One region of the Nocardia sp. CS682 genome, then DNA from elsewhere that is predicted to be linked to it. Evidence: riboswitches for the same ligand, from Rfam matches in the RefSeq annotation. Region 1 holds a riboswitch; the other holds the start of a gene.
The links. A riboswitch is a leader RNA that binds a small molecule or an ion and turns the genes downstream of it on or off. The one in region 1 is predicted to bind thiamine pyrophosphate.
Positions count from the first base shown of each region.

Region 2: it holds a riboswitch for thiamine pyrophosphate, as region 1 does, so the genes downstream of both, thiC (phosphomethylpyrimidine synthase ThiC) here and DMB37_RS15085 (cytosine permease) in region 1, are expected to answer to the same signal.

Region 1 is NZ_CP029710.1:3,326,627-3,338,225, reverse strand. It holds gene DMB37_RS15095 (cystathionine beta-synthase) at 1-1,049, shown strand, start outside; gene DMB37_RS15090 (DUF72 domain-containing protein) at 1,221-2,027, opposite strand; gene DMB37_RS15085 (cytosine permease) at 2,057-3,445, opposite strand; TPP riboswitch at 3,442-3,557, opposite strand; gene DMB37_RS15080 (AbrB family transcriptional regulator) at 3,804-4,937, shown strand; gene DMB37_RS15075 (DUF4254 domain-containing protein) at 5,030-5,485, opposite strand; gene DMB37_RS15070 (hypothetical protein) at 5,923-6,798, shown strand; gene DMB37_RS15065 (DUF6401 family natural product biosynthesis protein) at 6,878-7,252, opposite strand; gene DMB37_RS15060 (acyl-CoA dehydrogenase family protein) at 7,464-8,639, opposite strand; gene DMB37_RS15055 (cystathionine gamma-synthase) at 8,826-9,971, shown strand; gene greA (transcription elongation factor GreA) at 10,116-10,610, opposite strand; gene DMB37_RS15045 (DUF4307 domain-containing protein) at 10,910-11,407, opposite strand; gene mca (mycothiol conjugate amidase Mca) at 11,527-11,599, shown strand, end outside.
Region 2 is NZ_CP029710.1:4,093,719-4,105,317, forward strand. It holds gene DMB37_RS18455 (homogentisate 1,2-dioxygenase) at 1-612, shown strand, start outside; gene fahA (fumarylacetoacetase) at 609-1,790, shown strand; gene DMB37_RS18465 (TetR/AcrR family transcriptional regulator) at 1,863-2,552, opposite strand; gene DMB37_RS18470 (lipase family protein) at 2,649-4,094, shown strand; gene DMB37_RS18475 (VOC family protein) at 4,278-4,760, shown strand; TPP riboswitch at 4,904-5,008, shown strand; gene thiC (phosphomethylpyrimidine synthase ThiC) at 5,004-6,653, shown strand; gene DMB37_RS18485 (hypothetical protein) at 6,707-7,597, opposite strand; gene DMB37_RS18490 (lipase family protein) at 8,037-9,176, shown strand; gene DMB37_RS18495 (hypothetical protein) at 9,321-10,106, opposite strand; gene DMB37_RS18500 (VOC family protein) at 10,306-10,812, shown strand; gene DMB37_RS18505 (MerR family transcriptional regulator) at 10,842-11,599, shown strand, end outside.

The DNA.
Region 1 (11,599 bases):
TGTGCCCGACCGCCGTCGCGCCGGAGGACCCGGCCAGCTACTACAGCGTCTCCAACCGCCTGGTCGGCGAGATCGACGGAGCCTGGAAGCCGGACCAGTACTCCAACCCGGGCGGCCCGGACAGCCACTACGAGACCACCGGTCCGGAGATCTGGCGCGACACCGAAGGCAAGGTCACCCACTTCGTCGCGGGCGTCGGCACCGGCGGCACCATCACCGGCGTCGGCCGCTACCTCAAGGAGGTGTCCGGCGGCCAGGTCAAGATCATCGGCGCCGACCCGGAGGGCTCGGTGTACTCCGGCGGCACCGGACGGCCGTACCTGGTCGAGGGCGTCGGCGAAGACTTCTGGCCCTCCGCCTACGACCCGGCGATCCCGGACGAGATCATCGCGGTCTCGGACGCGGACTCGTTCGACATGACCCGGCGCCTCGCCCGCGAGGAAGGCCTGCTGGTCGGCGGCTCGTGCGGCATGGCCGTGGTCGCGGCCATCGAGGTCGCCAAGCGTGACCCGGACGCGGTCGTGGTGGTGCTGCTGCCCGACGGCGGCCGCGGCTACCTGTCGAAGATCTTCAACGACCAGTGGATGAGCTCCTACGGCTTCCTGCGCGAGCGCCTCGACGGCAGCACGGTCGAACCGCTGGTCGGCGACGTGCTGCGCGGCAAGTCCGGCGAACTGCCCGACCTGGTGCACACCCACCCGTCGGAGACCCTGCGCGACGCCATCGAGATCCTGCGCGAGTACGGGGTGTCGCAGATGCCCGTGGTCGGTGCCGAGCCGCCGGTGATGGCGGGCGAGGTCGCGGGCAGCGTGTCCGAGCGCGATCTGCTCTCCGCGGTGTTCGAAGGCCGTGCGCACCTGACGGATTCGGTCGGCAAGCACATGAGCCCGTCGTTCCCGCTGATCGGCGCGGGCGAGCCGATCTCGGCGGCGACCAAGGCGTTGTCGGATACCGACGCGCTGATGGTTGTCGAAGAGGGCAAGCCCGTCGGCGTCATCACCCGCCACGACCTGTTGGGCTTCCTCAGCATCGGAACCCTCGGCCACTGATCCGCTGATCCGCCTCTCCGCGTATTCAGGCCAGACCTAGGCGTCCGGCCGAGCAGCGTTGGCGACCGGCGGTGATGCGGTTTGTCAGTCAGCCCGTACCCGGTGAGTTACCCATGTACTCGCGAGATCTGTTGTCGTGGAACGTTGGTCGGGGCCCGTTGCGGGCCTCGACTATTCGAGGCGGGCGCGCAAGGCTAGTGCGTCGCGGGGTGCCATGACCTTGGCGTCGTTGTCGAAGTAGCAGAAGACGTCGTGGTCGGCGGACCAGTCGCGGATCTTTTCGGCCCACATATCCAGGCCCTCGTCGGTATACCCGCTGACGTAGAGCTCGTCGTGACCGTGCAGCCGGATGTAGACGAAAGCGGCGGTGACCTCCTCCATCAGCGGGTATTTGCCTGCGGCATCGGCGATTACGAGCGCGATCTGGTGCTTGGTCAGCAGCTCGGTGAACTCCGGGGTGACGAAGCTGGGGTGACGGATCTCCAGCGCGTGCCGCAGCGGCCGGTCGGCGTCGGTGGTCGTGAACGCCGGATCCACCCGATGGTCGTGCTGCTTCGCGATCTCGGCGGCGTGCGTGGTGCTGCGCGGGAGGTGGGTGAAGAAGGTGCCGAGCAGCTCCGGATCGAACGGGAAGTTCGGCGGCAGCTGCCAGAGGATGGGGCCGAGTTTCGGGCCGAGGGCCAGCAGCCCGGAGGCGAGGAAATTCGCCAGCAGTTCGTCACCGTCGCGCAGGCGCTTCATGTGCGTGATGAATCTGCTGCCCTTCACCGCGAACACGAAGTCGTCCGGCGTCTGACTCGACCAGTTCTGGTAACTCGACGGACGCTGCAGCGCATAGAAGGAGCCGTTGATCTCAACGCTGTTCAGCTGCTCGGACAGGTAGGCGAGCTCGCGCTTCTGCGTGACGCCTTTCGGATAGAAGACGCCACGCCACGGCGGATACACCCAGCCCGAGGTGCCGATCCGGATCTCACCCATGACTCCATCGTGGCAGCCGAGGCCATCGGCTAGCCGGATTTGCCGACCACGGCCCGCTCTTTCCGCAGCGTCGCAATCCGGCCGACGGCCCACGCCACCAGCACCGCGGCCAGGAACGACAGCAGCGACGCACTCATCCACGCCTGCTTGGTGAAGTGCAGCTGCTCCTGCACATCCACCCAGAAGTCGGTCCACACACCGGCATCGCCCGGGTTGATGAGTTGATAGACCGAGAGCCCGGCCAGCCAAGCTGCGATCATTCCCCAGCGCGGCGGGGCATCGTCGGCGGTGTTCCACTCGCCCTTCGCGCGCAGGAAGAAGTCGGCGACCAGCACCCCGAGCAGCGGCACGAACACCGAGCCGATCAGGCCGAGGAAGGCGAAGTAGTTCGCCATGTTCAGCTGCAGCGCGAGCAGCGTGATCAACGCGCCCAGACCGACCGACAGGATCCGCCGGTCGATGCGCGGCGCGAGATTCTGGATCGAGAGCGCCGTGGAGTACACGTTGGCGAAGGACTGATCGGCTTCGCGCAAGACGAACACGAAGAAGAACAGCCCACCGAGACTCACCTGGAGGAACGGCGAGTACTGACCGTCGCCGGTGGCCCGGGCCAGCGCGAACAGCCCGAGCGTGTAGGCGACGATCTGGGTGATCGCGTAGGCCCCGCTGGCCGCGCCGAACGCCGTGCCGGTGCTGCGCGAGTGCCGGGTGTAGTCGGCCGCGACCGGCATCCAGGAGATGGACACCGCGAGCGCGGCGTCGGTAGCGATCCAGAAGAGGTTCCAGTCGGCGCCGAACGGGCCGCTGCCGTGCGGGCCCGGATTGGCCGACAGGTCAGGCAATCCGGTGCGGAAGAACTGGATATAGAACCAGACCAGCGCGATCACCACGCCGATCGTGACGAACCGGCGCAGCAGCCGCACCGAGCCGAGCGGCCAGATGGTCAGCGCCGTGGTCAGCACGCCCGCCGCCACCACGTAGAGCCAGTGCGGGCCGCCGCCGAACAGTTCGTCGGCGGCGTCGCCGATGACGATCAATTCGAAAGTGCCCCAGCCGATCAGCTGGGCGATGTTCAACACGGTGGGCAGATAACTGAGTTTCGCGCCGAACAGACCGCGCAGCAGCACCATCGCGGGCTTGCCGGTCTTGGCGCCCGGCACCGCGGCCAGGCCGAGCATCAGCCCGCCGACGACGGTACCGACGATCATCGCCAGGATGCCCGCGGCGATGGAGATCTGCGGTACGCCATCGGAATTCGGTGCCAGCACGGTGTACGCGCCGGAGAAGGCGATGAGGCTGACACCCAGATTTGCCCAGAATGCGCTCTGGTCCCAGAAGGACAGCACCTTCGGGGCGGGCTCATCGAGGGTGAAGGGGGCCTCGTGCCGTTCGGAGTTGTGCAGGGTCGATGCAGACATGCCCGAAACGCTCTTCCTACGCCGGCATTACCCGGACAGGTTCATGCGGTCGGCGAAGCGCTGGGGTCCGCCCTCTCAGCCCGGCCGTGCCCGAGCTCCCGCGGTGGGGGTGGTTCGGGCGAATAGTACACGTGGCAGCTCGGCCGTCCCGGGCCTGCGCGCTCGGACGGCGGTGAGCTTCGAGTTCGCTCGAGTGTTTATCCGTCATCTCATGGGTAGTACGAATAAGGAATGCAGACGCGCGAATGTCCGCTCTGAGCAGGGAATTGGCGTTGTGCGTTCAGGATCACACCGGCTGTTAACCCTGATAACGGAGATGTAACGGTCTGTTCACTGGGCACCGCGAGGATTACTAGGTATGACGCGCAGGCAAGTGATCGGATGGGTAGCTCTGCTGGCCTCGGTGCTTGCCGGGGCGACGTTACTCGATCGCGTGCATTTTCCGGCGCCGCAAATGATTCTAGCGATCGTCGTCGGCGGGGCGCTGGCGTTGGCCGGGAAGTTGCCGGCCCCGATGCCTCGGCAGCTCTCGTGCGGTGTGCAGTCCATGCTGGGGGTGCTGATGGGCAGCTACCTGGAGATCTCGCTGCTGTCGAGCATCGGGATGGCGCTGGTGCCGGTGCTGGCCGTCACGGTGGCGACGCTGCTGATCAGCCTGCTGGTCGCGGTGGTGTTCGCCCGGTTCGCCCACGTGGAATTGCCGACCGCGACGCTCGGACTGCTGGCCGGTGGCTCCGCGGCCGTGGTCGCGGTGGCCGACGACATGGACGCCGATCCGCGGCAGGTGGCGTTCATGCAGTACCTGCGGGTCGCGCTGGTCGCGGTGAGCGCGCCCGCCCTCGGCGCGCTGCTGAACAACAGCGGCGAGGGTTTGGTCAGCGAGCACGCGACGCTCGGCGCCGCGGTCACCAATCCCGATCTGCCGTACTGGATGATCGTCGGGCGCGGCGATCAGGTCGCCGGGTTGTCCATCGCGGTGATGCTGTGCGTGCTCGGCACCAAAATGGGCAAGCGGCTCAGTCTGCCGAGTCCCGCGCTGATCGGGCCGATGCTGATGACGGCGGTGCTCACCGCGCTGGGCGTCAGCCACGGGTACGCGCCGACGAATCTGTTCAAGGATCTGCTGTTCGTGCTCATCGGTTTCGAGGTGGGCACCCGCTTCACCAAGCCGGTCGTGCGCGAGATGGCCCGGATGATCCCCGGCATGACGGTCACCATCGTCGCGCTGTCGGCCATCGTCGCCGGCCTCGCCGTCACCGTCGCCACCTTCGTCGACCTCCAACTGTCCGACATCTACCTGGCCACCACACCGGGCGGCATCAACGCCGTGCTGGCCACCGCCGAGTCGATGGACGCCAACCTGCCGTTGATCACCTGTGTGCAGAGCATGCGATTGCTGCTCATGGTGTTGATGCTGCCGCTGCTGGCGAAGGCGATGCGGTGGTTCTCGGCGCGGCAGTTGGGGATGCCGGAACCCGAGTTAGCGGTCTGACCCGGCCTGCGCGGACACTTTCACGCGCCGTACCGCGGTTTTCGGCGCGGTGCGGCGATAACTGTCCATCCAGGCCGGGTTCCCGTGCGCCACTACGCCTTCCGTACCGCGCCGACGATGAGATCGGTCCATTCGTCGGCCAGTGCGGCCAGGCGATACCACGCCGCGTGGACCCGATCATCGGACACCTTTTCGGCGGTGTGCAGCAGGTGGCTGGCGTGCGCGTGTGCCGCGGCCATGCGATCGACGGTGGCACCGAGAGAGCCGGTGCGCAGGTGCTCGGTGCACCCGCGACGGGGCACCTGAGTGGCCACCCACTTATCGATGGCGGCGACCAATTCGGCTCGGCGGCAGTCGATTCCCGCGGCCGCGAGTGGATTGCCGTGGCGCTGCCGGTGCAGTGTGGCCAACGTGCGGGCCCAGCCGATCAAGGGGTGGTCGGTATTCGGATCGCCTTGGCTACTGGCGAATGCGGCGACCAGCTCGCGCTGATCCGGCAGTGATCGAGCGGTGCCGCGGCCGGGGAGGGCGTGATCACGCACGAACATCGCGGGCTCCCAGCGGGCGGTGGCGCATCGCGGCGTGATCGACCGGCCCTCGGTCGACGGGGTCGGCGGTCTGTGTGTTCATTGTGTTCCTCCGGGTGACGTCAGGCGGGAGGCATTGCCCTGATGCCGGATCCGGGGATAAGCGTGCGCCACCCATCTCGGCGTGTCGGTGACATCGAGATGGCACAGCGATGACAGGTCGTAACAATCTTCTCCGCATCGCGTCGGGCCGCATTGTGAGGAAGACCGACCAGTTCGCGGCGGTCGACTAAGGACCGTACGGGTTCGCGCGCCGCAGCGGCGAGTAGTCGCGCCGAATGACTCAATGCGGCAAATTATCTGCAAACGAATGGTTCGAGTTATGTGGCAGGGGTATAACCGGCATTGAAGCAGCCTCGGCAAACGCCATGGCGTAATCGGATAGCGAAGGGATGGGCATGTACACCTCCAGTTTGGCTATCGATTTCCAGAAGGGGTTCTCGGACGCGTGGAGTTCGGTGGCCACGTTCGTCCCCAAGCTGGCCGGATTCATCGTCATCTTGCTCATCGGCTGGATCGTCGCGAAGGTCGTGTCGACGATCGTGGACAAGGTGCTCGACCGGCTCGGCTTCGACCGCCTGGTCGAGCGTGGCGGGCTCAAGCAGATGATGTCGCGCAGCCGCTACGACGCCTCCGATCTGCTGGCGAAGCTGGCCTACTACGCGATCCTGCTGATCGCGCTGCAGCTCGGCTTCGGCGTCTTCGGTCCGAATCCGGTGAGCGATCTGCTCGACGGCATCGTCTCCTGGCTGCCGAAGGCCGCGGTCGCGATCATCATCGTGGTTATCGCGGGCGCCATCGCCTCCGCGGTGCGTGACCTGGTCGGCAACATGCTCGGCGGGCTGTCCTACGGCGCGATGATCGGCCGGATCGCCGCGGTGTTCATCTGGGGCGTCGGCATCGTCGCCGCGCTGAACCAGATCGGGGTGGCCATGTCGGTCACCATGCCGATCCTGATCACCGTGCTGGCCACCATCGGCGGCATCCTGGTGGTCGGCGTCGGCGGCGGCATGGTTCGCCCGATGCAGCAGCGCTGGGAGAACTGGCTGAGCGGGCTGGAAGAGGAGATGCCCGCGGTCAAGGGGCACGCCGAGGCCTACTCGCGCGGTCGCGAGGATGCCTCGCGGGAGCAGCTGTGGATGGATCAGCAGGCAGCCCGTGGTCAGCACGCGCAGCAACAGCAGTGGGATCAGGGTGCGATGCAGGGCGGCGGCGGCTCGTACGAGCAGTCCGGTGAGTACATGGGGTACCGCGATCCGGGCGACCGGCGCTAGGCGCCCCGCTCGGTTCGAATGACGAACGCGTCCGCCGTGGGCTCTCGGCCTGCGGCGGACGCGTTTGTTCTCTTGCCCGTCAGGCGGGTTGCAGGGACGGGTGCAGGCACACGCTCGCCAGGCGCAACTGCACCCAGTCGGCGTTCGCCCAGCTGCCGAGGTCGCCCGGTGCCGTGCCGGTCATCGGCGCGCCGCGATCGGCCGCGACCTCGCGTACGTGATCGAGCAGTCCGCGTGCGTAGCCGGCGAGCAGCACGCTCACCGGAACACGCGCGGATTCCTCGACGCCGAGGGTGAGGATGTCGCGCACCGCGGCGGCGTGCTGATCCAGTGCCGCCGACAGCGCGGGCAGCTCCGCGGCCGCGGCAAGCGCCGGTACCCCGTGCGTCTTGTGCAGGCGGTTCAAAATCTTGCGCGCCGACACTTCGAGCAACGCGGGGCCCAGCAGAAACATGTTCCTATGCTAGCAACCGGCGAGTCTTTATAGAACTGTGACGCTTCACCCAGTCGGTTTTGCCGGAAAAGTGCGTTCCAGCAAATTGCCCGCACGAAAATTATTGGGGCAGAACCGGTTCGCCGAAGCCGTTCATAAACGCGACCGACCGGTACGAATTGGGTGCGGCCGAACGTACGGTGCCGAGTGTGCGTTCAGTCCACGGATGGCGTCACCTGAAGGCGTTGGAGTCGGTGAGCGCGCGCCCGAGCACCAGTTGGTGCACCTCCGCAGTGCCCTCATAGGTGAGCACCGACTCCAGGTTGTTCGCGTGGCGCAGCACCGGATAGTCCAGCGTGATGCCGTTCGCGCCCAGAATGGTGCGGCACTCGCGAGCGATCGCGATGGCCTCCCTGGTGCTGTTCAGCTTCCCGGCGCTCACCTGCTCGGGTGTCACCACGCCGCGATCCTTCAACCGGCCGAGGTGCACGGCGAGCAGCTGACCCTTGCCGAATTCCAGGGCCATGTTCGCCAGCTTCGCCTGGGTCAGCTGATACGCGGCCAGCGGCTTGTCGAACACCTCGCGGGTGCGCGCGTAATCAATGGTCGCGGCCAGGCAGTCGCGGGCCGCGCCGAGCGCGCCGAAGATGATTCCGAACCGCGCCTCACTCAGGCAGGCCAGCGGCGACGCGAGCCCGCGTGACTCGGGCAGCACCGCATCGGCGGGCAGCCGGACATCGTCGAAGTCCAGTTCGGCGGTCACCGAGGCGCGCAGCGACAGCTTGCGGTGCATCTCGCGCGCACTGAATCCCGGCGTCCCGGCGGGCACCAGGAAGCCGCGGATCACCTGCTTGCCCTCGTCCTCGGTCTGCGCCCACACCACCGCGATATCGGCCACCGAGCCGTTGGTGATCCACATCTTCGAGCCGTTGAGCACCCAGTCGGTACCGTCGCGCTTGGCCCTGGTCCGCATGCCGCCCGGGTTGGACCCGAAATCGGGTTCGGTGAGCCCGAAGCAGCCGAGCGCGCGCCCCGCCGCCATCTCCGGCAGCCACTGCTGCTTCTGCTCCTCCGAGCCGTACTTGTGGATCGCGGTCATCGCCAGCGAGCCCTGCACCGACACCATGCTGCGCACGCCGGAGTCGACGGCCTCCAGTTCCTGGCAGGCCAGTCCGTACATGGTGGCCGACATGCCGGCGCAGCCGTACCCCTCCAGATGCATGCCGAGCAGCCCGACCTCGCCCAGCTGCGGCGCGATCTCGCGGGCCGGGAAGGTGCCTTCCTCGAACCAATCCGCGATATGTGGTCGCAGGCGTTGATTCGCGAAGGTCGCGACGGCATCGCGGATCTCGCGCTCCTCGTCGGACAGCAGGGAGTCGATCGCGAACAGTTCTTCCACAGTCACCATGCGCTAAGCCTAAATGGGGAGGGCGCCGGTGAGATCAGGGTCACCGCAGGTGCTTCTCGGAAAATTTTCGGTGCAACGGGCTCAGCTGCGGAACTAGATCGGAATCGTCGGACGAATACCGGACACGCGTCAACTGTGGAGCACCAGGGGGTTGCCCAGAAATCGCCCCTGATTAGGCTGGCCACTATGAGTGAGCTGGGGTTCTCCACACGGGCCGTGCACGCAGGATTCGATCCCGACCCGCAGACCGGCGCGGTGAACGTGCCCATCTACGCGAGTTCGACGTTCGCCCAGGACGGCGTCGGCGGCCTGCGTGGCGGTTTCGAGTACGCCCGCACCGGCAACCCGACCAGGTCCGCGCTGGAAGCCAACCTCGCCGCGCTCGAATCCGGTACCTACGGCAGGGCATTCGCCTCCGGCATGGCCGCTACGGATTGTGCCATCCGCGCCACGCTGCGCCCCGGTGACCACATCGTCATCCCGGACGACGCCTACGGCGGCACCTTCCGGCTGATCGACAAGGTGTTCAGCCAGTGGGGCATCGAGCACTCGCCCGCACACGTCTTCGACGTGGACGAGATGCGTGCGGCGATCCGGCCGAACACCAAGCTGGTGTGGGTCGAGACCCCGACCAACCCGCTGCTGAGCATCGGTGACATCCCGGCGCTGGCCGATATCGCGCACGGCGCGGGCGCGAAGCTGGTGGTGGACAACACCTTCGCCACGCCGTACCTGCAGCAGCCGCTGCTGCTCGGCGCCGACATCGTTACCCACTCGACCACCAAGTACCTCGGCGGTCACTCCGATGTGGTCGGCGGCGCGTTGATCACCAACGACCCCGAACTCGACGCGGCGTTCGCGTTCCTGCAGAACGGCGCGGGCGCGGTGCCCGGCCCGTTCGACGCCTTCCTCACCCTGCGCGGCACCAAGACCCTGGCAGTGCGGATGGACCGGCACTGCGACAACGCGGAGACCCTCGCCGAGTTCCTGTCCCGGCACCCGGCGATCTCCCAGGTGATCTACCCCGGCCTGCCGGAGCACCCGGGCCACGCGGTCGCCGCCAAGCAGATGCGCCGGTTCGGCGGCATGATCTCGGTGCGGCTGCACGGCGGCCCGGCCGCGGCCCGCGACTTCTGCTCGCGCACCAAGGTATTCACGCTGGCCGAGTCGCTCGGCGGGGTGGAATCACTGATCGAGCACCCGGCCGCGATGACGCACGCGTCCACCGAAGGCTCCGTGCTGGAGGTGCCCGCGGATCTGGTGCGGCTCTCGGTCGGCATCGAGGACGCCGCCGACCTGCTGGCCGATATCGAGCAGGCGCTCGGCGGCTAGGAACCCACGGACATGACGAAACGGCCGCACCTGGAATCCGGGTGCGGCCGTTCGTGTCTCAGGGGAAGAACTCGGCCGTGGCGCGCGCTGCCGAGCTACGCGCCGCTGCGTCCGGAAAGGGGCGCAGCGCGACGGCCGAACGCGTCAGCTGTGGTACGGCTCCGCGCTGACCAGGGTGACCTTCATGGTCTTGCCGTTGGGCAGGGTGTACTCGCGCGTATCACCGACCTTGGCGTCGATCAGCGCACCGCCGAGCGGGGACGCCGGCGAGTAGGTCTCCAGCTTGGAGTCGTTCAGGCCCTCCTCGCGGGTGGCGATGAGGAAGGTCTCGGTGTCGGACTCGTCGCCGTCGTAGTAGACCTTGACGACCGAGCCGGGGAGTGCGACGCCGGACTTGGTGGGCGCGACGCCGACCTTGGCGTTGTTCAGCAGCTCCTGCAGCTGGCGAATACGCGCCTCCTGCTGACCCTGCTCCTCGCGCGCGGCGTGGTATCCGCCGTTCTCCTTGAGGTCGCCCTCTTCACGGCGTTCGTTGATCTCGGCAGCGATAACGGGACGATTGGCGATGAGCGCATCGAGTTCGCCCTTGAGCCTGTCGTGCGACTCCGGGGTCAGCCAAGTCACTTGCGTCTCAGTCATCTCGATCACTCCCTAGTAGTTGTTCCCGGCGGGCCGGGATTCCCTGATAACTGCCGCAGTACCCACCCGTGGGGCGGGCACGCACCAGTCGACGGCTAGAGCGATCCTGGGAAGTTCATCGAACCCCGACAGACCCGGTTCCGGACAAAGTTCGTAACCCGGAACAGATAGCGCTGGCCGCCAATGCAGCAAACACGGCTCCGAACCCCGGAACCGTGTATCAGGCCATTTTAGCATGAATCACAAACGTGCAGGTCGGAGTTAATTTCGAGGACAACCGCTGCGGCAAAAGCGGCAAATCACCCTGCTCGAAGATAGCTGGGCACCTCGGCACTGCAACCGTAGATACTGCTCGACGCCGGTCGCGAGGACGCTTTGACCGTGGTGGTCTGCTCGATCGTGCCGCTGGTAGACGGGGCGATCAGGACCTCTCGACGGCCGACCTCGACACTGTCGCGGGCCATGGCCCGAACGAAGCACACCACGGGCTGTGCGGGATCTTTGCGGGTGACCTTGATCCGGATCGTCATCGTCGAGTCGTCGACCACCACGTAGCCCAATTGTTCGGACTCGATGTCCTTGGGGCCGTACTTCTGGTAGCCGATGTAGGCGATGGCGCAGCCGAGCAAAACCACGGCCAAGCTGAGCGCCACCGGCAGCCAGCGGCGGTCGACCGGAGGTTTGGTGCCGTACCGGTCGGTCGGCCTGTGGTGTGTCGCCGGGACCGTGACGTCAGCAGCGGCCGCGGATTCATCGGGCGCGTCCGCGCCGGGCGAGGTTCCATCGCGCTGGCTCACAAGGTCGCTCCCGGGGGGTACGTCGGAACAAAAGTCGGTCGAATGGAACTATAGGGAACGAAGACCAGACACCCGCGAGCGAGAGCGATGGTGAACGAGACGTGAGTGGCCTTCGCCTCATGGCGGTGCATGCCCACCCCGACGACGAATCCAGCAAGGGTGCCGCGACGACCGCCCGGTACGCCGACGAAG
Region 2 (11,599 bases), 770 kb from region 1:
GAGCACGCGCCCTACTGCGAGCGCGATCTGCACGGCCCGGCGGAGATCCTGACCGCGACCGGCGCCGACGTGGAGGTGCTGGTCAAGCACCGCCCCGGCGGCAAGGTCGTCGGCACCCGGCTGGTGTACGCCACCCACCCGTTCGACGTGGTCGGCTGGGACGGCTGCCTGTATCCGATCACCTTCAACATCAGCGATTTCGAGCCGATCACCGGCCGCATCCACCAGCCGCCGCCGGCCCATCAAGTCTTCGAGGGGACCAACTTCGTGGTCTGCAATTTCGTGCCGCGCAAGGTGGACTATCACCCGCTGTCCATCCCGGTGCCGTACTACCACTCCAATGTCGACTCCGACGAGATCATGTTCTACTGCGGCGGAAATTACGAGGCGCGCAAGGGATCCGGCATCGCGCAGGGTTCGGTGTCGGTGCATCCCGGCGGCTACGCGCACGGCCCGCAGCCCGGCGCCTACGAGCGCAGCATCGGGCTCGACTACTTCGATGAACTCGCGGTCATGGTCGACACCTTCCGGCCGCTGGAACTCGGCGAAGGCGCTCTCGCCTGCGAAGACCCGGCGTACGCGTGGACCTGGTCCGGACGGGGGCCCGCGTGAAGACTCGCGTCGAAGTACCCGACGATTCCCTGTTCGGTACGGACAACCTGCCCTACGGAGTTTTCGCTCCGGAGGGCCAGAACTACCGTGTCGGAACACGATTGGGCGATTCGATCATCGATCTCGCTGCGGCACTGGGTGATCCGGAGTTCGCCGAACCGAGCCTGGCCGCCCTCATGGCACGCGGTCCGGACCATTGGCGGCAGGTGCGTGAACGCATCCGCGAACTGGTAGGCAACGAAATCGACAGCGCGGCAGTGCATGCGCTGTCCGAGGTGCAGCTCGGACTGCCGGTGGCGATCGGCGACTACGTCGACTTCTACGCCAGCATCGACCACGCGACGAACCTCGGCCGCCTGTTCCGGCCGGACAGCGAACCCCTGCTGCCGAATTGGCGGCATCTGCCGGTCGGCTACCACGGGCGGGCAGGCACCGTGGTGGTGTCCGGCACCGAGGTGATCCGGCCGTCCGGCCAGCGCCGGACCGATTCGGGCACACCGGATTTCGGTCCGTCCCGGCGGCTGGACATCGAGGCCGAGCTAGGCTTCCTGGTCGGTGTCGGTTCCGAACTCGGCGATCCGATCGAGACCGGCGAGTTCGCCGAGCGGGTGTTCGGCGTCGCGCTGGTCAACGACTGGTCCGCCCGCGATATCCAGGCGTGGGAGTACCAGCCGCTCGGCCCGTTCCTCGGCAAGTCCTTCGCGACCTCGATCGCGCCCTGGGTCACGCCGCTGGCCGCGCTGGAATCCGCACGGGTGCCGACACCGGAGCAATCCCCGGAGCCCCTGCCCTACCTGCGGGAAAAGGAGCCGTGGGGTCTCGACATAGACCTGACGGTGTCTTGGAACGGGGAGGTGGTCGCGCATCCGCCGTTCTCCCGGATGTACTGGTCGCCCGCGCAGATGCTGGCCCACCTCACCGCGAACGGCGCCGCCACCCGCACCGGCGACCTGTACGCCTCCGGCACCATCTCCGGCCCGGAGCCCGACCAGCGCGGTTCCTTCATCGAACTCTCTTGGGGCGGTAGCGAACCCGTGCTGGTAGGCGGCCAGAAGCGCACGTTCCTGGAGGACGGTGACGAGGTGGTCATCACCGCGTCCGCACCGGGTCCCGGCGCCGGGCGCATCGGCCTCGGCGAGGTCCGGGGGCGAATTCAACCCGCGCGTCTTCGCGACTGACCCGAGGAGCCGGGCAACAACGGCGCGGGGCGGGCCGAATCATTCGGCTCGACCCGCGTCGTTTGTCGTAAACTATTGTCCCGCAACAGCTCCGCGTCCGGCATTGACCACGGTCACGAACCGGACCAGGTCCTCGGTGAGGGTTTCCGCGCCGTCCGGGGCGCCACCGTCGTCGTGATGGTGCAGCCAGTCCGCGACGAGTTCGAACATGCCGCCGATGGTGGCCAGCGCCAAGGCCAGCCGCGCCCGCTGCACGCCGGCGTCGCTCGCCGGTTCGCCGCTCCACACCCGGTCCAGGAAGGCCGCCGACCAACGCCGGTTGCTGCGCCGCATCCGCTCCACCGCGGGCGAGATGCCGCCCGCTTCACCGAAAGTCACCTTGGCCAAGCGCGAATCGTCGGCGATGGCGTGCACGAACGCCTCGATCACCGGCACGGCGCGCTCGGGCCAGGCCAAGTCGGCGGCCGCGGCGGCGCCGGCGATCACCCGTTGCTGGATCTGCGCGGTGAGTTTCTCTAGCAGTGCGATGTAGCACGCTTCCTTGCTGTCGAAATGGTCGTAGAACCCCTTGGTTCCGACATACGCGCGCTGGCAGATCTGCTCGATCGATGTTCCCGAATAGCTCTGCTCGGCAAACAGTTCGGTGGCCGCGTCGAGCAGTTGATTGCGCCGCTGTGCGCTGCGCTGTTCGGCGTCGAGTCCACGGATCCGGCGACGAGCCGGCCCCTCGGCAGGCCGCGCGGCGGATTTGCTGCGGGTCATCCCTCGACCATAGCTCGGCAAGGTTTAGAAAGAGTTCTTGTTGATAACAGGCTCTCATGTTGTAATCGCTGTCACATGATGAGGAAGGACGCACACGTGTCAGTGATCACAGGGGATCCGACCGGTCGCACCCGCCGGTCGGGGCGCGCGGTTGCCACGCTGGTGACCATGGCGTTCGCCATGGCCGCCGTACTGCTCGCCGGCGCCGTCACTCCCACGCAGGCCACCGCAATCCCACTCCCGCACGAAGATTCGTTCTACCAACCGCCCGAAGGCTTCGAAGCCAAGGAGCCTGGCGCCATTCTCCGATCCCGCGAGGTACGTCTCGCGGCGCTGACCGTGCTTCCGGTGAATGTACGGGCCTGGCAATTGCTTTATCGCACTACGGATCTGAACGAGCAACCCACCGCCGCCGTGACCACGGTGGTGCTCCCCGCGCTGGCCGATCCGAATCGTTCCCGGCCGCTGGTTTCCCTGCAGTTCTACTACGACAGCGCCAATCTGGACTGCTCGCCGTCGTTCGTGTTGCAGCAGGGTGCGGGCCTGGCCGGACTCGAAGGCATCCATTCACAGAGCGAACTGCTCGGACTGGCCGCGTTGATCAGCCAAGGCTGGGCGGTCTCCATCCCGGACTACGAGGGCGTCAACGGCCACCTCACCGTGCCCAAGGAGCCGGGCTACATGACCCTCGACGGCATCCGCGCCGCCGAGCGTTTCGAACCGCTCGGGCTGGACGGGGCCAACACGCCCGTCGCGCTGTGGGGGTACTCGGGCGGCGGTATGGGTTCGGGCTGGGCAGCCGAAATGCAGCCGACTTACGCACCCGAACTGAACGTGAAAGGCATCGCGCTCGGGGCGCCGACCTCGGATGTGGTGTCGCTGCTGCATGTGAACGGATCGATGTTCTCCTCGTTGATCGGCATCGGCATTTCCTCACTGCGCAAGGCCTATCCGAAGTTCCGCGAAGCCTCCGACCGGTATCTGAAGCCGGAGGGCCGGGCGCTGATGGACCAGACCGAACGGCAGTGCCTGCCGCGCAACGCGCTCACCCAGATGTTCGTCGACTACGGCCGGTTGCTGACCATTCCGATCCCGGACTTCCTCGCGGTGCCCGAGATCAAGGAGGTCTTCGACTCGACGGTGCTCGGCCGCAATATTCCTACCGCACCGATCTTCCTGTACCAGGGCGTGTTCGACGAGGCGGTGCCGGTGTGGACCAATGACCGGCTGTCCCAGCAGTGGTGTGCCGGTGGCGCATCGGTGCTGTACAAGCGCGATCATCTCAGCGAGCATCTGAGCCTGCCGTCGCTCGGCATGGCCGACACACTCAACTGGCTGAAGGCGCGGCTCGCGCCGAACGCGCCCGACCAATTCGGCTGCCGAACCGAGAATGTCGTGTCCATGCTGGCCGACTTCAACGCGCTGCTGACGCAGATCGAGATCAACCTGAACGCCACCTTCGGCGCGCTCGGCTTTCCGATCGGTCCCCGCGAGCTCCCCCGCCCCTCCGCATCTTCAGGCCAGACTGAGGTGCCACGATAGTGACGTTGGCGACCGGCGGTCGTGTGGTCAGTTGAGTCGGCCGGTACCCGGCGAGTTACACCATGTACTCCCGAAATCAGTGGTCACTGATTTCGGGAGTACATGGTGTACGTGAACGCGATTAATTCCGGTCGCCCATCCCGTCTGCACAGATATCTATCAACTCCGGCCGGGAGGACCGTCATGCAAAAGATCGTCACCAACCTCTGGTACGACACCCAGGCAGAAGAAGCCGCCGAGTTCTACTGTTCGCTGTTCGCCGACTCGAAGATCACCCACGTCCAGTACCACACCGAGGCGACCAACCGCCCGACGGATCTGGCGATCACCGTCGACTTCGAGCTCAACGGACAGCAGTTCACCGCCATCAACGGTGGCGGCGACTACAACTACACCCATGCCATGTCGCTGCTGGTCAACTGCGAAAGCCAGGACGAGGTCGACCGGCTCTGGGAGGCACTGCTCGCCGACGGCGGCAAGGAGATCGAATGCGGCTGGCTCAACGACAAATACGGGGTGCCGTGGCAGATCTGGCCCGCCGAGGCCACCGAGCTGGTCACCGGCGACGATCGGGAAGCGGTGAACCGCGCCATGCAGGCCATGCTCGGGATGCGGAAGATCGTCCTGCAGCAGATGCGCGACGCCTACAACGGCAAGACGGACTGATCTCGCGAGTACATGGGTAACTCGCCGGGCACGGGCTGACCGGCGAGGCTACCCACCGCCGGCCGCCAACGGGACTATCGCGGCACCTCAGTCTGGCCTGAAGACACGGAGAGGCGGATGAGCTACTGTCGGGCTGGAAAATTTCACACGCCAACGGGGGCTCGCACCAGCGGGCTGAGAGGACGGCTAGGGCCGTCGACCGTATGAACCTGACCGGGTAATGCCGGCGTAGGGAGAAAAATCATGGCATCTGTTGCGTCCAAAGACGGCTCCGAGACCGTCGACACTGTCACCACCGGCCCCATCGAAGGCAGCGTCAAGCACTATCACGAGGTCGACGGGCTCCGCGTCCCGGTGCGCCGGGTGAACCTGACCAACGGTGAGCACTTCGACGTCTACGACACCTCGGGTCCGTACACCGACGACTCGGCGGAGATCGACCTGGAGTCGGGTCTGCCGAAACTTCGCGATACCTGGGCCAAGCCCGAGGTCGATGGACCGCCGACCCAGCTCGCCTGGGCCAGGCAGGGCATCATCACCCCCGAGATGCGGTTCATCGCCGCCCGCGAGGGTGTGACGCCCGAGTTGGTACGCGACGAGGTCGCCCTCGGTCGCGCGGTGATTCCGGCCAACCACAAGCACCCGGAGCTGGAGCCGACCATCATCGGCAAGAAGTTCCTGGTGAAGATCAATGCGAACATCGGCAACTCAGCCGTCTCGTCCTCGATCGCCGAGGAGGTCGAGAAGATGGTGTGGGCCACCCGCTGGGGCGCCGACACCATCATGGACCTGTCCACCGGCAAGAACATCCACGAGACGCGCGAGTGGATCCTGCGCAACTCCCCCGTGCCGGTCGGCACCGTGCCGATCTACCAGGCGCTGGAGAAGGTGAACGGCGACCCGACCAAGCTCACCTGGGAGATCTACCGCGACACCGTGATCGAGCAGTGCGAGCAGGGCGTGGACTACATGACCGTGCACGCGGGCGTGCTGCTGCGTTACGTGCCGCTGACCGCCAAGCGGGTCACCGGCATCGTCTCGCGCGGCGGATCCATCATGGCCGCATGGTGTTTGGCGCATCACCAGGAATCGTTCCTGTACACCAACTTCGCCGAGCTGTGCGACATCCTGGCGAAGTACGACGTGACCTTCTCCCTCGGTGACGGCCTGCGCCCCGGCTCCATCGCCGACGCCAACGACGAGGCGCAGTTCGCCGAGCTGCGGACGCTGGGCGAGCTGACGAAGATCGCGAAATCCCATGGCGTGCAGGTGATGATCGAGGGCCCCGGGCACGTACCGATGCACAAGATCGTGGAGAACGTGCGGCTGGAGGAGGAGCTGTGCGAGGAGGCGCCGTTCTATACCCTCGGCCCGCTCGCCACCGACATCGCCCCCGCTTACGACCACATCACCTCGGCGATCGGCGCCGCGATCATCGCGCAGGCGGGCACGGCGATGCTCTGCTACGTGACCCCGAAGGAACACCTCGGGCTGCCCAACCGCGACGACGTCAAGGTCGGCGTGATCACCTACAAGATCGCCGCACACGCCGCCGACCTGGCCAAGGGGCACCCGCACGCGCAGCAGCGCGACGACGAATTGTCCAAGGCGCGTTTCGAATTCCGCTGGCGCGATCAGTTCGCGCTGTCGCTGGATCCGGACACGGCCAGGGAATACCACGACGAGACCATGCCCGCCGAGCCCGCCAAGACCGCGCACTTCTGCTCCATGTGCGGTCCGAAATTCTGCTCGATGCGCATCTCCGCCGATGTCCGTGAGTACGCCGCGCGTAACCAGCTCACCGATGTCGAGGCGATCGAGGCCGGGATGGCGGCGAAGTCCGCGGAGTTCGTCGACAACGGTAACGCGGTCTACCTGCCCGTCGTTTCGTAGGTTCGTAGACGGGTTCGCCTGTCCGGCAACGCATCCGGTTCCCGCACACCGCTTCAGGTGTGCGGGAACCGGTCGTTTCCGTCCCGTCGCATGATCGCCAGCAGCGACTCGAGGTGATCGGCGGGGACGACCTCCATCCGGTCGCCGCTGCCGCGAATGGTCGCGGCGATGTCGACGGTGATTCGGTTGCGCCACCAATAGATCGAGCGGCTGACCGGCCTCGACTCGGCTTCGCCCGCGACGAGCAGCTGGGCGAGCAGGCTCGTTCCGGCGAAGACGGTGGGGCCGGTGATCGGGTGCACGAGCAGGTGGGTGTGCCCTGGGATGACGAGCAATGCGCCCCAGGGCCCCACGACCGGGTAGTCGTCGAGCCAGCGCACGTGCGCCGTGACGAAATCCGAAGCACCGTAGAGCATTTGAATATCGATGTCGTCCATGCCGTCGATCTCGGCCGCCATCAGGTCGAGCCCACCCTCCGCGCGGGTGTTGCGTTCGGCGATCTCGAACAGGTCGGATTCCTTTGCGCCCCAACGCAGTGCAGCCGTATAGGTCACCGGGGTCATGATCTCGCCGAAGTCGACCAGCACCCGCTGCAGCAGGCCGGGCGCGACCAACCGCCGCACATCATTGATCAACCCCTTGGTGCGCGCCGAGCAGAGCCGAGTCCGCAGCAGCGGCCGCACCGACTCCAGCCGCGCCATCTCGAGCTGCCCCGCGGTCAGATCCACGATCTGCATCTCCAGCCGATCACCGACCAGCGCCGCCCACAGCTGGCGCGGCGCACGAGCACCCCGCCGCGCCAGCCGAGTACTCGGCAGCACGATCCGAACCCCCGCCGCACCACTGAGCACGAACTCCCCGTCCGACTCCTCGCACCCGAACCCGTGCCGCAACGCAACCTCACTGACCAGCAATTTCAGCAGACCCGAGGACGACTCTTGCATGACCCCTCGCTCTCGGCCGATTCCCACCTACCTCCAGTATATCGAACATACGTTCGAGCCTGGGGTGATCTCCTGCGTCAAGATTCTTGCCAGGGTCTCCAGGTTCAAGGTCCGAGACCGGACAGTCAGGAAGGGAAGACGAGACTCGCCGGAGCAGCGGCGATTGCGATCGAGAACGAGCAACTCGAGCTCGCGCCGGCCGAGGCGACGGTGCAGTTGCGGATCCGGCGCCACGGCGTCGCGCACACCGATAAGGCCCCTTCGCCGATGTTGTCAGGCGGGAATGACGGGCAGCCCCCGTCAACACGTGTAACCCAGAGTAATACCTATCTGCTAACATTTCGCGCACATCGCGAGGGTGTGCGCATCCGCTGCCATAGTCGAGGTCTTTGCCTGTTCTGCCGCCTTGTTCGAAGGTCGTCTCCGAAGGGAAAGGTTGATGATGAACGCACGTCATCTGCTCGCAGGGGTTGCCGTGGCCGCTTCGGTTGTGGCGTCGGCGCCGATGGTGGCGGCGCAACCGGCACCCGGGTCGTCCGCGCCCGGCTCGGTGATCGAGGTCGGTGATCTGCCCGCAGCCGTTGGCCCGGAGGGCGCGGCCCAGCGGCAGCGGATCACCTACTGGTCGACGGGTCCGCAGAATCAGCCGGTGCGGGTCACCGGGATGCTGCTCGTTCCGCCGGGAACCGCGCCGCAGGGCGGCTGGCCGGTCATGGGCTGGCATCACGGCACAGTCGGCATCTCCCCCGGGTGCGCACCCTCGGCCGCCAAGGACGATCCGGAGACCTCGCAGTTCTTGTCCCGCTGGCTCGCCGCCGGGTACGCGATCGCGGCCACCGACTACGCCTTCTACGGCGACCCGGCGGCCGAGGCCTACCTCGCCGAATCCGAGGCCTACAACGAGATCGACATGGTGCGTGCGGCCCGTGCCGCCGTACCGAGCTTGTCGAACCAGTGGGTAGCGGTCGGCCACTCCCAGGGCGGGAAGAACACGTTGGTCACCGCAGCAGTGGCCGCCGACTACGCACCCGACCTGGATTTGCGCGCAACGATCGCCTACGCCCCGGCCAATCATTTCACCGAACAACTGCTCGCCTTCGGCAATCCCGCTACTCCCGCATCATTGACCCCCGGCGAGGTCACCGCCTACGCCGCCTACGGCCTCCGCGCGCTGACCGTGGCTCGCCCGGACTTCGATCTGGACAGCTACCTCACCCCCATCGGCAAGCAGGTCCTCGCCGACACCGCACGCCTGTGCCTGGACCCGATGGCCGAGCGGGTCGGCACTATCGGTTTCGGGCAGATGCTCACCAAACCCTTGGCAGTCGGCGATTTCCCCACCGTCGCCGCCACCACCTTCGAGATCCCGCTGACCGGCTACCAGCGCCCGGTATTCGTCGCCCAAGGCTTGGCCGACACCGCCGTGTTCCCGGTCACCACCGACCTACTCGCCGCCGAACTCACCGCCCACGCCAACCCCCTCACCTACCGCCACTACCCGGACCAAGACCACATGAGCATCCTCGCCACAGCCACCGAGGACGGCCTCGCCTTCGCCGAGACCCACCTCCGCCGATAGAGCCCTGCACTCCTGGACCGACGCCGTCATAGCGTTCGGTGCGGGAGTGTCTGATTGACCTGCCCACCACCTGGATCGGCTCGGCGGTGCGCAGATCGGCGGGCGGATCCAATCACCGCACACGGGTGGCGATCATCCTCGCGTTCAATCCAGCCATCCGGCTGCACGCCATTTCTGCACCGCCCAAGCTTCGGCCTTGTCGGATTCGATCCGGCTTTCGACATTCACAGCTGCCGTCTTGGCTTGGCGGTAGGCCAGCAGCGCGGCCTGCTTCACCTCGCGGTCGATCTCGGGCAGGTCGCTATCCGAGCCTTCTCCGCAGAGCATGCCGCGCTTCTTCGCGAGGTAGTCGTCCAGCCCCTTGGCGGTATCGGATTCGGCGCCGTCGCGATCGAAGCAGATGTCGTCCGACGCGTCACCGCAGGAACCGCCGCCCTTCCCGGTCGTGTAGGCGCACACCGCCAACAGCGATTTCATGGAAGCCGCAAGATAGGACATGTTGAAAGGGTTCTTGCGAGTCTGCGGCGCAACCCCGACGTCACCCTTCAGTTGGTAAGGAGTGATGGACTCGTACTCCGCATAGTCGTCCTGCGGTGCGCTGTCGAATCGCGCTGTCGCGCTGTCGGTCCGCTTCGCCGCGCAGACCTCGACCTCGTCCTCGATGTCACCCGCCGCCTCCTCCTGGGCCGCGGTGCACAGCTCGGCATCGCTCATCTGTTCGTCGGTGATGCCCGCATACGGCTGCTGGTCAGCCATATCGTCGGACTCCATATCTCCGGGGTCCATATCGCCGGGTTCCGCGACCAATACGACCTGCGCCCGGCCGGGATCGTGGCCCACCGTGCCGCTCGGCCACGACTGAACCATCCCCAAACTCGCCACTGCGGCCAGTGCGACGAAGACCGGCCGGGCCATGCTTTTGCACTTCATCGAAAGTCCTCGGGTTCGGGCACTTGTCTACAGAGACAAGGCGAGGTGAGCTACCTGAATGGTGACGCGATCGGTCTTTGTGGGAGCCACCAGAGATTCGGAGGCACATAGCTTCTGGATGGGATGATCGCTGGAGAAGGCCAGGCCGGCACGACTGTTCGCTTGACCCTGACGTTGCGTGAGGCTCGACGATGCCTTCATGACCGACACGTTTTCCGCATTCGATATCAGCCCCGTTCCCGACCCCGCACTCGACGCCGAACCTGCGGAGCTCTACCGCGGCATCTACGCGATGCCGATGTTCGTCACGGCGCCGACGGCGGATCTCGCCGGGTCGGTGGATTTCTGGGTTCGCGGTCTCGGGTTCTTCGATCTGTTCACGGCGCCGGGGCAGGTTACCCACCTGCGCCGCTGGGCGTTTCAGGATGTTTTGCTGGTACCGGGTGAACGTCCTGCCGATGCGTCGGCGCTCAGCGTGAGTTTCGCGTGCGTGCTGAGCCAACTCGAGCAGATCGCGACCGCGTGTGAGCAGCTGCGGCCGGGCTGTACGACGGGGCCGCGAGAGATGCCGTGGAACTCGGTGGAGCTGGAGGTCCGCACGCCGGAGAACATCCGGGTGATCATGACGGCGGCCCGGCCCTACGAGCCGAACGGCGCGGCCGCCGAGTACCTGCGGGACATGGGCATCCCGGCGCCCGAACAGTGACCGGCGTCGGGGCTGACACACTGGACGGTGTGACGAATCGTCGCTTCGCCGAGTCGGCGATCGGCGCCGGCCGCACGGTCGGCGCCGTCGCCGCGCTGGTAGGCGTCACCGTCCGGACGCTGCACCACTGGGATGCGATCGGGCTCGTCTGCCCCTCCGAGCGCAGCTACGCGGGCTACCGGCTCTACACCGCGGCGGACATCACCCGCATCCATCGGGTGCTGGTCTACCGTGAGCTCGGGGTACCGCTGAACGAGGTCGGGGCGTTGCTGGACGCACCGGCAACCGATGCGGCGGCGGCACTGCGCAGGCAGCGCGACCAGGTTCGCGAGCGCGTCGCCCGGCTACAACAGATGGGCGACGCCCTGGATCGCCTGATCGAAGCGAGGGAGTCCGGCATCCTGCTGCCAGCTGAGGAACAGGTGGCGATCTTCGGTCAGCACTGGCAGCCCGCTTGGGCAGGCGAGGCGCACGAGCAGTGGGGTGACACGGCCCAGTGGGCGCAGTTCGCCGAACGTGCCGCGGATCGGACCGCCGAGCAGTGGCAGCAGATCGCCGAGAGTGTCGAGGCGCTCAACGCGGACCTGGCCGCCGCGTGTCGCGCCGGGACGGCGCCGGGCAGCGATGTGGCCAACGCGCTGGCCGAGCGGCACCGAGCCTCGATCGGCGTCTACTTCGACTGCACCCACTCGATGCAGGTCTGCCTGGGCCGCAGGCACATCGCCGACCCCGGCTTCACCGCGTTCTACGACGCGATCGAGCCCGGCTTGACCGCCTGGCTGCGCGA